DNA from 2 places in the Kitasatospora sp. NPDC048298 genome. Region 1 is predicted to be linked to the other one. Evidence: riboswitches for the same ligand, from Rfam matches in the RefSeq annotation. Region 1 holds a riboswitch; the other holds the start of a gene.
The links. Region 1 has a riboswitch for glycine ahead of gcvT (glycine cleavage system aminomethyltransferase GcvT). Riboswitches for the same ligand answer to the same signal wherever they lie in the genome.
Positions count from the first base shown of each region.

Region 2: it holds a riboswitch for glycine, as region 1 does, so the genes downstream of both, gcvP (aminomethyl-transferring glycine dehydrogenase) here and gcvT (glycine cleavage system aminomethyltransferase GcvT) in region 1, are expected to answer to the same signal.

Region 1 is NZ_JBICYZ010000002.1:36,294-43,712, reverse strand. Features, by position in the region: gene gcvH (glycine cleavage system protein GcvH) at 1-74, opposite strand, end outside; gene gcvT (glycine cleavage system aminomethyltransferase GcvT) at 175-1,296, opposite strand; glycine riboswitch at 1,526-1,627, opposite strand; gene ACGF0D_RS01425 (enhanced serine sensitivity protein SseB C-terminal domain-containing protein) at 1,909-2,712, shown strand; gene ACGF0D_RS01420 (enhanced serine sensitivity protein SseB C-terminal domain-containing protein) at 2,830-3,768, shown strand; gene ACGF0D_RS01415 (ABC transporter permease) at 4,214-5,203, shown strand; gene ACGF0D_RS01410 (ABC transporter substrate-binding protein) at 5,294-7,057, shown strand; gene ACGF0D_RS01405 (ABC transporter permease) at 7,156-7,419, shown strand, end outside.
Region 2 is NZ_JBICYZ010000023.1:11,500-18,918, reverse strand. Features, by position in the region: gene ACGF0D_RS18710 (DUF5999 family protein) at 155-346, shown strand; gene gcvP (aminomethyl-transferring glycine dehydrogenase) at 468-3,368, opposite strand; glycine riboswitch at 3,606-3,709, opposite strand; gene ACGF0D_RS18700 (PRC and DUF2382 domain-containing protein) at 3,937-5,073, shown strand; gene ACGF0D_RS18695 (MFS transporter) at 5,233-6,729, shown strand; gene ACGF0D_RS18690 (DNA polymerase IV) at 6,907-7,419, opposite strand, start outside.

The DNA of each region.
Region 1 (7,419 bases):
GTGGAGACACCGTCCTCGGCGGCCGTCAGCCACTCGTGCTCCTTGGTGTACTGCAGGTGCTGGGGGTTGCTCATGGCGTCATTCTCCAGGATGGGAAGCGGGCACGACGAAGCGGGCCGCCGCGCGGACGGCTGCGACGTGCGTGTATGGGAAAAACGGGGGCGGGACGAAGACTCAGCGGGCGCGCTTGTAGAACGGCAGCGCCACGACCTGGACGGGCTCGTGCTTGCCGCGGACGTCCACCGCGACGGTGGTGCCGGGCTCCGCGTGGGCGGCGTCGACGTAGGCCATCGCGATCGGCTGGCCGAGCGTCGGGGACGGCGCGCCGGAGGTGATCCGGCCGATCGGCTCGCCCTCGGTGGAGACCACGGTGTACTCGGCGCGCGGCACCCGCTTGCCCTCGGAGACCAGGCCGACCAGCTTCTTCGGCGGGTTGGTCTCGGCCGCGGCGGCGGCCTGCTCCAGCGCCTTGCGGCCGACGAAGGCGCCCTCGTTGGTGGTCTTGTCGAAGCGGACGACCCGGCCCAGGCCGGCGTCGAACGGGGTCAGGTCGGTGGACAGCTCGTGCCCGTACAGCGGCATGCCGGCCTCCAGGCGCAGCGTGTCGCGGCAGGACAGGCCGCACGGGATCAGGCCGTGGCCCTCGCCGGCGGCGGTAAGCGCCTGCCAGACGGGCTCGGCGTCGACCGGGTGGCAGAAGATCTCGAAGCCGTCCTCGCCGGTGTAGCCGGTGCGGGCGAGCAGCACGTCGCGGCCGGCCACCTGGGCCGGGAGGATCGCGTAGTACTTCAGGCCGGGCAGGTCGGCGTCGGTGGTCTTCGCCAGGATGCCGGTGGCCTCCGGGCCCTGGACGGCGATCAGCGCGTAGGTGTCGCGGTCGTCGGTGACGACGGCGTCGAAGCCCTTGGCGCGGGCGATCAGCTCGTCGAGGACCAGCTGGGCGTTCGAGGCGTTGGCGACGACCAGGAAGGCGTCCTCGCGCAGGCGGTAGACGATCAGGTCGTCCAGGATGCCGCCGTCCTCGGCGCAGATCATGGTGTAGCGGGCGCGCAGCACGCCGAGCGCGGAGACGAAGCCGACCAGCGCGTGGTCCAGCATCTCGCCGGCCTGCGGGCCGGTGACGGTGATCTCGCCCATGTGCGAGAGGTCGAACAGGCCGGCCTTGGTGCGGACGGCGAGGTGCTCCTCGCGCTCGCTGCCGTAGCGCAGCGGCATGTCCCAGCCGGCGAAGTCGGTCATGGTCGCGCCGAGGGCGCGGTGCAGCGCGTCGAGCGCGGTCAGGCGGAGGGACGACATGGCCAGGAACTCCTCGGTCGGGGCACTCAGGGGTGCACGCACCGGATCGGACCCGCTCGGGGGCCGACCCTGCGCGCGGGCATGCGGCGGCGTGGGTCTCCCCATCTGTCGTCGAACCTGAGAGCTTCACCGCCCGCCGCCCGCAGCCGTTTCCAGCTTGGGGGACAGCATGACGGCTTGCACCGTGGGTGGGCACACGACATGGCCGTGCGCCGCTTTCCAGATGTGCCTAACCCGTGCGGTAGGGGTGCCTGAGAGATTCCGGGGAGGACTTGCTCCTTCGGCGCCGGCTGTGCCTGAGCGGCACTCCGGGCTCTCCCGCGCGGGTTCGAGCGGCCGGTGTGGAGTTGTAGGGGCCCGCGGCGCATGCCGTCGGACGGGCACATCATGGCACGTCCCGGGCGACGAGGGGAGGGGGGACCCGGTCACACCGCGCGGTATCCGGACACGGGCCCCGGACGGCACCCGAACACGAGGCCGGGGTACGCCCGAGGCCGGGCCCCGGACAGCACCCGAACACGAGCCCTAAAGAGGAAGGCCCCGGGGCCCTAGACTGCTGCGCGTCGGCGCAGCAGTGGGCGGCCGACCAGCAGAGGGCGGAATCGGCGGCGCATGGGGTACCCGGTGGAGCAGCAGCAGGGGTGGGGCGGACCGGAGGAGGCGCCGGCGGGTGGCTCCTGGCCGGCCAACGAGCTGGAGCAGGTGCTGACCGCGGCCCTGGGGGACCCGGGCGCGACGCCGCGGGTGATCGAGGTGCTGGCGCGCAGCCAGGTGTGGGTGCCGCTGCCGGCCGGGGCCGACCCGCAGGGGCAGTCGCTGGACCTGCCGACCATCGAGCTGGGCGGCGACCCGTACGTGCCGGTGTTCTCCTCGCAGGAGGTGTTCCTCCAGCAGGCGCCGGGGATGGCCTTCGCGATCGCGCCGGTGTGGGAGTTCGCCCGCGGGCTGCCGCTGGGCCTGGGCATCGCGGTGAACCCGGAGGCGGCGGTGGGCATACCGGTGCCGCCGCAGGGGGTCGCCGAGCTGCGCCGCGGTCCGCGCGCGGACCGCTGGGAGGGCGCCGGCGACGCGTCGGAGCCGACCGGCGGGCGGGTGGCGCTGCGCGAGCCGGTGCCGGGCGAGGACCCGGAGCACTTCCTGGCCGCCTGCCGGAGCGAACTGTCCGCGCTGCCCGGGGTGCTGACCGCCCGCAGGGCGCTGGCCAGCATCGAGGGCGAGCCGACCGTGATGTTCGTGGGCGTCCAGCTGGACGCGGCGGCACCGGCCGATCCGGCCGCGGTGAACGAGGCACTCGGGCGAGCCCTGGGAACCGCGCCGCTGCCCGGCGGCGTCCACCTCGTACTGCTCGACCTCGCCGACGACCCGGTGGTCGAGTGGCTGCTCACCCGGGTACAGCCGTTCTACGCGCGGGTCTGAGCGGGGTCCGTATCAAAGGCACGTCGCCGTGGCGGTGGCCGGTGCCGCGCCATAGGGTGCGTGCAGACGGCCGACGGGTCGGCGGGTTGAGGGAAAGAGGCGCGGCGAGGTGGGCGCATGAGTGCGGGAACGGGAGCGGGCGGTGTGCCGGGGCCCTGGGGCCAGGCACCGGCCGGGCGCCCGGGAGCTGATCCCGGCGCGTTGGAGCGCGCCCTGCGCGACGTCGCGCCGGAGCGCTACGACGCGTACGAGCGGCTGCTGCACGCGCTGGCGGACGGTCAGGTCTGGATGCTGCTGTGGCACGGCACGCCGGGCAGCCCGGACGCCCAGTACGGGAACATGGAGATCAGCGGCCACGGCTACGCGCCGGCCGTCACCTCGTCCGAGCAGCTGACCGCCTCCGGCTGGGCGCGGGCCCACGAGGTGGTCTCGGGCCGGGAGATCGCGGCCTCGCTGTACCGCACCCGCTGGGGCCTGTGGCTCAACCCGCACGCGCCCGGCGGCGGCGTCGGGGTGCCCTGGGCGGACCTCCGGCGGATCGCCGCGGGCCTGGACCGGCTGCCGGCGGGGCCGTTGAAGCTGAGCGAGCCGCAGCTGAACGCCCAGCCGTTCTTCGCGCTGCTGGAGCGGCAGGCCGTCGAGGTGCGCCCGGTGCGGGCGCTGCGCCGGGCCTGGGTGCAGCCCGCGGTGGGGGAGCCGTACCTGGCCATCGGCCTTGACCTGTACGAGAGTTCGCCGCCGGCCGTGGAGGCGGTGCGGGCGCTGATGCAGCGCGCGATCGCGGTGGCCCCGGAGGGGCTCGCGGTGTCCACGGTGGCGATGTCGGACGAGTACGACCCGGTGGCGCTGTGGATGCGCGCCAACGCGCGGCCGTTCTTCGACCGGGAGGCGGGGCGCCCGCCGACCGGCCCGTACCCGCCGGTGCCCCCGCCGCCGTACCCCGGGCAGTCGATGCCGGGCTACGCGTACGGCACCCAGCCGCCGGCCCAGGGCTGGCAGCAGCAACAACAGCAACAGCCGCCGCAGCGGCCGTGGCCCGGTTACCCCGGGAACTGATCCCCAAAACCCATTCCGCGAAGCCGACTTGATTGTCCATCAAGTCGGCTTCGATGCTTTCCGGACGAATTTCCGGATGTGTGCTCCGGTCATCTTGACATGGCAGTAACAGCTATGTGAAGAGGTATATGCGGAAGATCGGGGAGGTGCATGTGCGCAGATCACAGTTGGGCATCTGTCGGTTGGCAGGGCTGGCGCAAGTCAGTTCGGATGGCAGAGAGTTCTGCGCAACGCACCGCGCGTGCTGGAACCCCACAAAGGTGAGCGCGCACGCCGACAGCCCCGCCCACGCGACGCCCATCCCGCGTGGTGGCAGTGCCCGTGCACCACTCACTGCCGTCAAGACCGCTCCTCCACAGCACTTCCGCACGTCCGCAGCCGCACCGCCGAAGCCGGCGACCGGCACCCGTGGGCCGGCCACCGTCGGCGAGGGGACCAACTGACCATGACCGCATCCGTGACCACCGCCGGGAACGAACCGGAGGCACCAGCCGCCGAGAGCCCGGCCAAGAAGATCGAGGGCCGCTCCCTCGGCCAGATCGCCTGGACCCGCTTCAAGCGGGACAAGGCCGCCGTCGCCGGCGGCGTCGTGGTGATCGTGCTGATCCTGCTCGCCCTGCTGGCGAAGCCGATCGAGTCGTTGTTCGGGCTCGACCCGGACGCCCTCCACCAGGACCTCCTGGACGCCGACCTCGGTGGTCTGCCGTTCGGTGACTGGGGCGGCATGAGCATGGACCACCCGCTCGGCATCGACCCGCTGCAGGGCCGTGACCTGCTCACCCGCGTCATCGAGGGCTCCTGGGTCTCCCTGCTGGTCGCCTTCGGCGCGACCGTCCTGTCCAACACCATCGGCACCGTGCTCGGCATCATGGCCGGCTACTACGGCGGTTGGGTCGACACCGTGATCAGCCGGGTGATGGACGTCTTCCTGGCGTTCCCGCTGCTGCTGTTCGCCATCGCGATCTCGACCTCGCTCCAGGGCGGCGCGTTCGGCCTGCACGGCCTGCCGCTGCACATCCTGGTGCTGATCTTCGTGATCGGCTTCTTCAACTGGCCCTACATGGGCCGGATCGTGCGCGGCCAGACGCTCTCGTTGCGCGAGCGCGAGTTCGTCCACGCGGCCCGCAGCCTGGGTGCCCGCGGCCCGTTCATCCTGTTCAAGGAACTGCTGCCCAACCTGGTCGGTCCGATCCTGGTCTACTCGACCCTGCTGATCCCGACCAACATCCTCTTCGAGGCCGGGCTGAGCTTCCTCGGCGTCGGCATCCAGCCCCCGCAGGCCTCCTGGGGCGGGATGCTCCAGGACGCGATCCGGTACTACCAGGTGGACCCCCAGTACATGGTGGTCCCCGGCCTGGCGATCTTCGTCACCGTGCTCGCCTTCAACCTGCTCGGCGACGGCCTGCGCGACGCCCTCGATCCCAAGAACAACTGACCGAGCGTCATCGAGCAGCCCTGAACGATCGACTGACCCCGTGTCAAGACCCTCCACCGCCTCCACATCCCCAAGGGGTTGATCTCACCCATGCGTAGGTCCCGTACCGTCGCCCTGACCGCGGCGGCTGCCGCCGCGGTCCTGGTCGTGACCGGTTGCACCAGCTCGTCGAAGAGCGGCGGCTCCTCCTCGGCCTCCGGCTCCGCCGGGGGCGGCGCCAACGCGGCCACCAAGAGCATCGTCAACGCCTCGGACAAGAAGGGCGGGACGGTGACCTTCGAGATGAAGGGCACCCCGGACTCGCTCGACCCGGGCAACACGTACTACGCGTACATCTACAACTTCTCGCGTCTGTACGCCCGTTCGCTGACCACCTTCAACCCGGCGCCGGGCGAGGAGGGCAACAAGCTCGTCCCGGACCTGGCCGAGTCGGAGGGCAAGCAGAGCGCGGACGGCCTGACCTGGACGTACAAGCTGCGCGCGGGCCTGAAGTACGACGACGGCACCCCGATCACCTCGAAGGACGTCAAGTACGCCGTCGAGCGCTCCAACTTCACGGACGTGCTCACCAACGGCCCGACGTACTTCCGCAACCTGCTGGTGGACAACCCGACGCCGTACCAGGGTCCGTTCAAGGACAAGGAGGGCGGCCTCAACTCGATCGAGACGCCCGACGACCTCACCGTCGTCTTCCACCTCCAGCACCCGTTCGCGGACTTCGACTACCTGGTCGCCACCCCGCAGACCGCTCCGGTCCCGCAGCCGAAGGACACCGGCGCCGACTACGTCAAGCACATCGTGTCCTCGGGCTCCTACAAGTTCGAGTCCTACGAGGACGGCAAGCAGGCCGTCCTGGTGCCGAACCCCAACTGGGACAAGAGCACCGACCCGATCCGCAAGCAGCTCGGCGACAAGATCGTGCTCCGGTTCAACATCGACCAGGCCACCATCGACAAGGACCTGCTGGCCGGCAACGCCCAGGTCGACCTCGGCGGCACCGGCGTCGACCCGCAGACCCAGGCGCAGATCCTCCAGGACCCGAAGCTCAAGGCCAACACGGACAACGCCTACGGCGGCCGCCTGGTCTACCTGGCGATCAACTCCAAGCTCGCGCCGTTCGACAACGTCGAGTGCCGCAAGGCGGTCCAGTACGCGGTTGACAAGGTCTCGGTGCAGACCGCCCTGGGCGGCCCGATCCGCGGCCAGGTCGCCAACACGGTGCTCCCGCCGGACATCCCGGGCCACCAGGACTTCAACACCTTCGAGACCAAGGACAACAAGGGCGACGAGGCCAAGGCCAAGGACGCCCTGAAGGCCTGCGGCAAGGAGGGCGGCTTCAACACCGTCATCTCCGCCCGCACCGAGCGCGCCACCGAGATCGCCGGCGCGACCTCGATCCAGGCGGCGCTGAAGAAGATCGGCATCAGCGCCGAGATCCAGCAGTACCCGTCGTCCAAGTACCTGACCGACAACGCCGGTTCGCCGAAGTTCGCGGCGGACCACAACATCGGCCTGATGATGATGCAGTGGGGCGCCGACTGGCCGACCGGCTACGGCTTCCTCCAGCAGATCGTCGACGGCCGCGCGGTCAAGGACACCGGCAACAACAACCTGGGCCAGCTGAACGACCCGGCGGTCAACAAGCTGATCGACGACGTCGCCGTCAACCCGGACAAGGCGGCCCGCGAGAAGATGTACGCGGACATCGACAAGAAGGTCATGGACTCGGCGGTCTACGTCCCGCTGACCTACTTCAAGGTCTTCCTGTACCGCCCGTCCAACGCCACCAACCTGGCCTCCACGTCGGCGTTCTCGGGTCAGTACGACTACCTGAACATCGGCACCACCAAGTAAGAGCCTGGCTCCGCATCCCTGAAGGCAGGTGAAGGCAGCGGCGCCCGCCGCCGTCCGGAAGACCCCGGACGGCGGCGGGCCGCCGGAGCCGCCCAACTGTGTTTGCCTACATCATCCGCAGGATCCTCGCGGCCCTGGTGCTGCTACTGGTCGTCAGCGCCGTCACCTTCGCGATCTTCTTCCTGCTCCCGCGCATCGCCGGTGAGACGGCCGACCAACTGGCCGCCCAGTTCATCGGGAAGAGCCCGTCCCCCGAGACGATCGCGGCGGTCAAGCAGAACCTCGGCCTCGACCAGCCGCTGTACGCCCAGTACTGGAAGTTCCTCAAGGGCCTGGTCGCCGGCGCCGAGTACAACTTCGGG
Region 2 (7,419 bases), on a different contig from region 1:
CAGCGTGGAAGGACCACCTGTCCTACCCACTTGAGCGCCGGTCCACACTTGGCCGGCGTGCGGACAGGATCCGACCACCGCGGCGGTCCCGGACGGCACCACCTCCGGCGACCGCATCACGGGGAGGATCGCAGAGCGAAGCGAGGGTACGCGTATGTGCCAGCACCGTCCTGAGTGCCCGTCGGCCGAGTCCGAGGACCGCGAGGCGGCCGTCTCGGTGGCCCGCCACCCGGAGCAGGGCTGGAGCCTGCTCTGCAACGGCGTCGTCCTGTTCGAGGACACCGGAGAACTGCTGCCCGACGGCCGGGTGATCGCCCCGCGCCGTCCCGTCGCCCACGCGGCCTGACCGAACGGTCCGGCCGGACGGCGGGGGCAGCCGCCGACTCGGCCGGCGAAACGGGCAGGGCCCCGGCGGAAGACTCCGCCGGGGCCCTGCCGTCCGATCCGGGCCTGCGGGCCCGGTCCGGTCAGACGCCGTACTCGTCCAGCGGCGGGCAGGAGCAGACCAGGTTGCGGTCGCCGTACGCGCCGTCGATCCGGCTGACCGGCGGCCAGTACTTGTCCGCCGGGTTCACGCCCGCCGGGAAGACGGCCTCCTGCCGCGAGTAGCCGTGCGCCCAGTCGCCGGCCAGCGTGGCGGCGGTGTGCGGGGCGTTGCGCAGCGGGTTGTCGTCGGCCGCCCACTCGCCCGAGCCGACCTTGTCGATCTCGGCGCGGATGGTGATCATCGCGTCGCAGAACCGGTCGATCTCGTGCAGGTCCTCGGACTCGGTCGGCTCGATCATCAGCGTGCCGGCCACCGGGAAGGACATCGTCGGCGCGTGGAAGCCGTAGTCGACCAGGCGCTTGGCGATGTCGTCCACCGTCACGCCCGTCTCCTTGGTCAGCGGACGCAGGTCGATGATGCACTCGTGCGCGACCAGCCCGCCCGGGCCGGTGTAGAGCACCGGGAAGTGCGGTGCCAGGCGCTTGGCGATGTAGTTGGCGTTCAGCACCGCGACCTGGGTCGCGTGCTTGAGGCCCTCGCCGCCCATCAGCCGGACGTACGCCCAGGAGATCGGCAGGATGGCCGCCGAGCCCCACGGCGCGGCCGAGACCGGGCCGACACCGGTGGCCGGGCCGGCCTCCGCCTGCAGCGGGTGGTTCGGCAGGTACGGCGCCAGGTGGGCGCGCACCGCGACCGGGCCGACGCCCGGGCCGCCGCCGCCGTGCGGGATGCAGAAGGTCTTGTGCAGGTTCAGGTGCGAGACGTCCGCGCCGAACTTGCCCGGCTTGGCCAGGCCGACCAGGGCGTTCAGGTTGGCGCCGTCCACGTAGACCTGGCCGCCGGCCTCGTGCACCAGGGCGCAGATGTCGGTGATCTGGGTCTCGTACACGCCGTGGGTGGACGGGTAGGTGACCATCAGCACGGCGAGGTTGTCGCGGTGCTGCTCGATCTTGGCCTTCAGGTCCTCGACGTCCACGTCGCCGTCGGCCAGGGTCTTCACCACGACCACGCGCATGCCGGCCATCACCGCGGAGGCCGCGTTGGTGCCGTGCGCCGAGGACGGGATCAGGCAGACGTCGCGCTGGGTGTCGCCGTTGGCGTGGTGGTAGGCGCGCACGGCCAGCAGACCGGCGAACTCGCCCTGGGAACCCGCGTTCGGCTGGATCGACACGGCGTCGTAGCCGGTCACCTCGACCAGCTGCTGCTCCAGCTGGCGGATCAGGGTCAGGAAGCCCTGGGCCTGGTCGATCGGCGCGAAGGGGTGCATCTGGCCGAACTCCGGCCAGGTCACCGCCTCCATCTCGGTGGTCGCGTTGAGCTTCATGGTGCAGGAGCCCAGCGGGATCATGCCGCGGTCCAGCGCGTAGTCCCGGTCCGACAGGCGGCGCAGGTAGCGCAGCATGGCGGTCTCCGAGCGGTGGCTGTGGAAGACCGGGTGGGTCAGGTACTCGTCCTCGCGCAGCAGCGCGGCGGGCAGCGTCTCGGCGGCCTCGGCGACCTCGCCGGCGGGAACGCCGAACGCGGCCCAGACGCCGGCCAGGTGCTCGCGGGTGGTGGTCTCGTCGGTGGAGACGGAGATCCGGTCCTCGCCGTCCTGGTACACGTTGATGCCGTTGGCGCGGGCGGCGGCGGCGATCTCGGCGGCGCGGCCCGGGACGACGGCGGTGACGGTGTCGAAGAACTCGCCGTGCAGCAGCTCGACGCCGCCGGCCCGCAGGCCCTCGGCGAGGGCGGCGGCGTAGCGGTGGGTGCGGCGGGCGATGTCGGCCAGGCCGTCCGGGCCGTGGTAGACGGCGTACATCGAGGCCATCACGGCGAGCAGCACCTGGGCGGTGCAGATGTTGCTGGTGGCCTTCTCGCGGCGGATGTGCTGCTCGCGGGTCTGCAGCGCCAGGCGGTAGGCGCGGTTGCCGTCGGCGTCGACGGAGACGCCGACCAGGCGGCCGGGCAGCGAGCGGGCGTACTCGGTACGCACCGACAGGTAGCCGGCGTGCGGGCCGCCGAAGCCCATCGGCACACCGAAGCGCTGCGTGGTGCCGCAGGCGATGTCGGCGCCCAGCGCGCCCGGGGACTTGAGCAGGGTCAGTGCCAGCAGGTCGGCGGCGACGGCGACGATCGCGCCCAGGCCGTGCGCCTGCTCGATCACCGGGGCGAGGTCGCGGACCACACCGGTGGCACCCGGGTACTGGAGCAGCACGCCGAAGACGCCGCGCTCGGCGATCTCGGCCGGGATGCCCTCGGACAGGTCGGCGACGACGACCTCGACACCGGTCGGCACGGCGCGGGTGTTGATCACCGCGAGGGTCTGCGGCAGGGTCTCGGCGTCGACCAGGAAGACACCGCCCTTGACCTTGGTGACACGGCGGGCGAGCGCCATCGCCTCGGCGGCCGCGGTGCCCTCGTCCAGCAGCGAGGCGCCGGAGGTCGACAGGCCGGTCAGGTCGGAGACCAGGGTCTGGAAGTTGAGCAGCGCCTCCAGGCGGCCCTGCGAGATCTCCGGCTGGTACGGGGTGTAGGCGGTGTACCAGGCCGGGTTCTCCATGACGTTGCGCAGGATCACCGGCGGGGTGAAGGTGCCGTAGTAGCCCAGGCCGATCATCGGCTGGAGCACCTGGTTGCGGTCGGCCAGCTCGCGCAGCTCGGCGAGGACCTGGGCCTCGGTCCGGCCCGCGGGCAGGTCCAGGGCGGTGATGGAACGGATCGCCTCGGGCACCGCGGTGGCGGCGAGCTCGTCCAGCGAGCCGTAGCCGACGGACGCCAGCATCTTCTCCTGCGCGGCGGCGTCGGGGCCGATGTGGCGGTTCTCGAAGGGACTGGCCAGCTCAAGCTCGGTGAGGGTCGAGGCGCCGGTGGGGCGTCCCGCGTTCGGCTGGGCGTTCATGGTGGTCGAGGCCTCCTGGTCACGGACCGGCGGGGGTACGCACGCCGGCCGGCCTCGCCGCTGCGGGCGGCGGACAAACCTGGGCGGGCGGACCCGACAGGCCTCCCCCTCTGTCATCGGGACCTGAGAGCTTCACCCGCACGGGGCGCTGTGGGCGCTCCGCCGGCTTGCACCGTCGGTGAGGGTGGTGATCGCCGGCTTCCGTGCCGACGCTCCTGCCCTGCTTTCCAGAGTGACCTACCCCACACGGTACGGATGCCTGAGAGATTCCGGGGAGGAGTTGCTCCTTCGGCGCCCCGACCAGCGGTTTTCGTTGTCGGAGACTCTCCCGAGCGGGCTCTGCGGTCGCCGCCCAGGGTACCAGCGGGAGGCCTCCCGATCACGGGTGCGTCGGGTCACTCGAGGTCTACGCGCGTCCCCCGGACGGCCGATCGCACGACCCCGTCCGGCGCACCCCGCTCGCGCCCGTCCGATTCATGGCATTTGGTGTGAAGTGGCGGACGGGACGGGTGCTCCGGCCGCCCTGCTGCGGGAGTTCCGCAGGCCCAGCGCACGCGGGAGGAAAGAAGTGCAGACCGACATCGACCCCCGGGACCTCATCGGTCACAAGGCCGTCGACCGCAACGGAGACAAGATCGGCACGGTCGACGAGGTCTACCTGGACGACGCCACCGGCCGGCCCGAGTGGGCCGCGGTCCGGACCGGCATCTTCGGCCGGGACGCCTTCGTCCCGCTGACCACCAGCGAGTTCGCGGGCGACGAACTGCGGGTGCCGTACGACAAGTCGCTGGTGAAGGAGTCACCGGACTTCGGCGTCGGCCAGCACCTGTCCCCCGCCCAGGAGCTCCAGCTCTACCGCTACTACGGGCTCGACACCCCGATGGACAGCCGTCCACACGGGAACGGGAGCCGGGCCAAGCAGCCCGACCTCGACTTCGGCACCACGGCGGCCGCTGCCGCCGCCACCACGACCGCCGCGGCCCCGGCCAAGCCACTCACCTTCCACAGCCCCGAGCGATCCCCCGAGCACGCCCCGGCGAGGCCCCCCGCTGCCGCCGCCACGCCCGTCACCCCCGACAGCGCCAGGACCGCCCCGGAGGCCGACACCCGGACCCCCGGCACCCCCGCGGCCGCCACCCCGCCGACGGCGGCGCCCGCCCCCGCCGCACCCGCCATGGAACCGAAGCAGTCGCAGCCCGCCCCCATGCCCACCCCGGCGGCGGCCACCACGACCGCCACCGCGCACTCGGGCACCCCCACGGCCGCCCCGAGCAGCCCGGTCGAGATCACCTGCCGCGAGGAGCGGCTGGAGGTCACCACCGAGTGGCACGTCCTCGGCACCGCGAAGCTGCGCAAGTACGTGACGACCGAACAGGTCGAGCGCCGCGTTCCGGTGGTCCGCGAGCGCGTCCGGGTCGAGCGGACGCCGATCAGCGAGGCCGAGCGCGCCACGCTCACCGACAAGGAGATCGCCGAGACCGTCCAGGAGGTCACTCTCCGTGAGGAACGTGCGGTGGCCCGCAAGTACCTCGCGCCCGTCGAGCGGATCCGCCTGGTCGTCGAGCGGTACACGACCGAGGAGGTGATCCGGGAGGAACTCCGTCGCGAGCACGTCGAGGTCCACGACACCACGAACCCCCACACCCCACCGTCCGCCTTCACTCCCGACACCCCCCGCCCGGCCCCAGCACGCCCGCTCGCCTGACCGCCCCCACCAGCAAGGGCCCCGGACACCGTCCGGGGCCCTTGTCGCGTACCCGACCCTTCGACTTTGCCAAAGCTTAACCACTCGATATTTGACACTCTGAAGTATCTCCCTGCATGGTTACTTCAGTTCATTCACTATGTACGGGAGGAAGCAACCGTGAGTGAGGCACCACAGCCCACCACCGCGGCCGAGAAGCAGAGCAGCGCCCGGGTCCTGCCGGCCCTCATCCTGGCGATGCTGTCGTTCAGCGTGGTGCAGACCGCGGTCGTCCCGATCCTGCCCTCGCTGGCCAAGGAACTGAGCGTCTCCGCCTCCAGCATCACCTGGCTGATGACCGCCAACCTGCTCTCCGCAGCCGTGCTGACTCCCCTCCTGGGCCGTTTCGGCGACCTCCGGGGCCGTAAGCCGATGCTGCTGATCTCGCTGGCCGGCCTGGTCGCCGGTTCGGCGCTGGCGGTCAGCACCCACTCCTTCACCTGGCTGGTCGTCGCCCGTGTCCTCCAGGGCGCCGGCGGCGGTGTCCTGCCGCTCGCGATCAGCATCGTCCGTGACGAGCTGCCCAAGCAGAAGGTGACCGGCGGCGTCGCCGCCATCAGCGCCTCGATGGGCGTCGGCTCCGGCCTCGGCCTGGTCGCCACCGGTCTCCTGCTGGAGCACTGGGACTACAAGTCGATCTTCTGGATGGGCCTGGTCTTCGGCCTGATCGCCATCGCCCTGGTCGCCTTCCGCGTGCCGACCGACCCGGTCACCGACAAGGAGGGCGGCGCCGACCCGCTGGGCGCCCTCACCCTGGCCGGCTGGCTCTCCGCGCTGCTGGTCGCGGTCAGCCAGGGCAACCACTGGGGCTGGACCTCCAACAAGACGCTCGGCCTCTTCGCCGTCGCCGCCGTGGTCGCCCTGGTCTGGGGGATCATCGAGACCAAGGTCGCGCACCCCCTGGTGGACATGAAGATGATGGCCCGTCCGGCCGTCGCCTTCACCAACGTGGCCGGCCTGCTCATCGGCTTCGGCATGTACGGCTCCTTCATGGTCATCAGCAACTTCGCCCAGACCCCGGAGAAGCTGACCCACTACGGCTTCACCGCCACCGTGCTGCACGCCGGCATCATGCTGCTGCCGTCCGCGATCGGCTCGATGGTCGCCGCCCCGGTCGGCGCCCTGCTGATCGCCCGTCGCGGCCCGCGCCTGCCCCTGGTCCTCGGTGGCGTCCTCGGCGCCGTCGCGATGGCCTACCTCGCCGTGCGCCACGGCCGAGAGGGCGACATCTACACCGCCTCGGCGATCTTCGGTCTCGGCGTCGGCCTCGCCTTCGCCGCGATGCCGGCCTACATCAACGGCGCCGTCCCGGCCGAGCAGAGCGGCATCGCCAACGGCATGAACTCCGTGCTGCGCACGGTCGGCGGCGCGATCGGCACCGCCGTCATGGCCGCCATCCTGACCGGCGACACCCTGAAGCTGCCGCCGCAGATCCCGCTCTCCCTGCCCACCCTGGACGCCTACAAGCACGCGTTCTGGACCGCGGCCGTCGTCTGCATCGTCGCCGGCGTCGTCCCCTTCCTGATCCGCGGCGCCAAGTCGGCCGCCACCCCGACCGTCCTCGGCGGCTCGGCCCAGCAGGACTCCAGCCCCGCGCTGGCCAAGACCGACGCCTGACGAGGCGTCCGGCCCCCGCGCCCAGGGACAGGGCGCGGGGCCCCGGTCCCCGTACGTCGCGAGGGCATCACGAACGTACGGGGTCCGGCACGGTGATCGGCCCCACCCGGTACTCCCCCACCGGGTGGGGCCGCTTCGCGTTCCGGGCCCGCTCCGCAGGCCCGCCTCCCCGCCCGCTCAGCCGCCCCCGTCCGACGCGCCGTCCCCGCCCTCGTCCCCGCCCTCCTCCCGGCGCAGCGGCAGCGGCCGGGAGGGTTCGAGCGCCGGGTCGTCCACCGCGAAGGTCCGCACCCGCCCCGGCCCGCTCCACGGCGTCTCGAACCGCACGGTGACCCGCCCGACGCCACTGCCCTGCACCCAGCCCGGCCCGAACTCCTCGTGCCGGACATCCTGTCCGGGCATCCAGCGCCGCACCACGACGACCTCGGGCTCCTCCTCGGCCTGCTGCGCCGCGGCCGCGACCTCGGCGTGCTCCGCGGCCTCCTCCCGCAGCGCCTGGGCGAACAGGTCCTCCTGGGTGTAGTCGGCGAGTTGGGCGACGCCCACGCCGAGCAGCCGGACCCCGCCGGTGATGTCCACCTGCTCGGCCAGCCGGCGCGCGGTCGCGGTGATCACCGCCTCGTCGTCGGTGGGTCCGCCGAGCGTCTCCGAGCGGGTCAGCGTCGAGAAGTCGAACCGCCGGACCTTGAG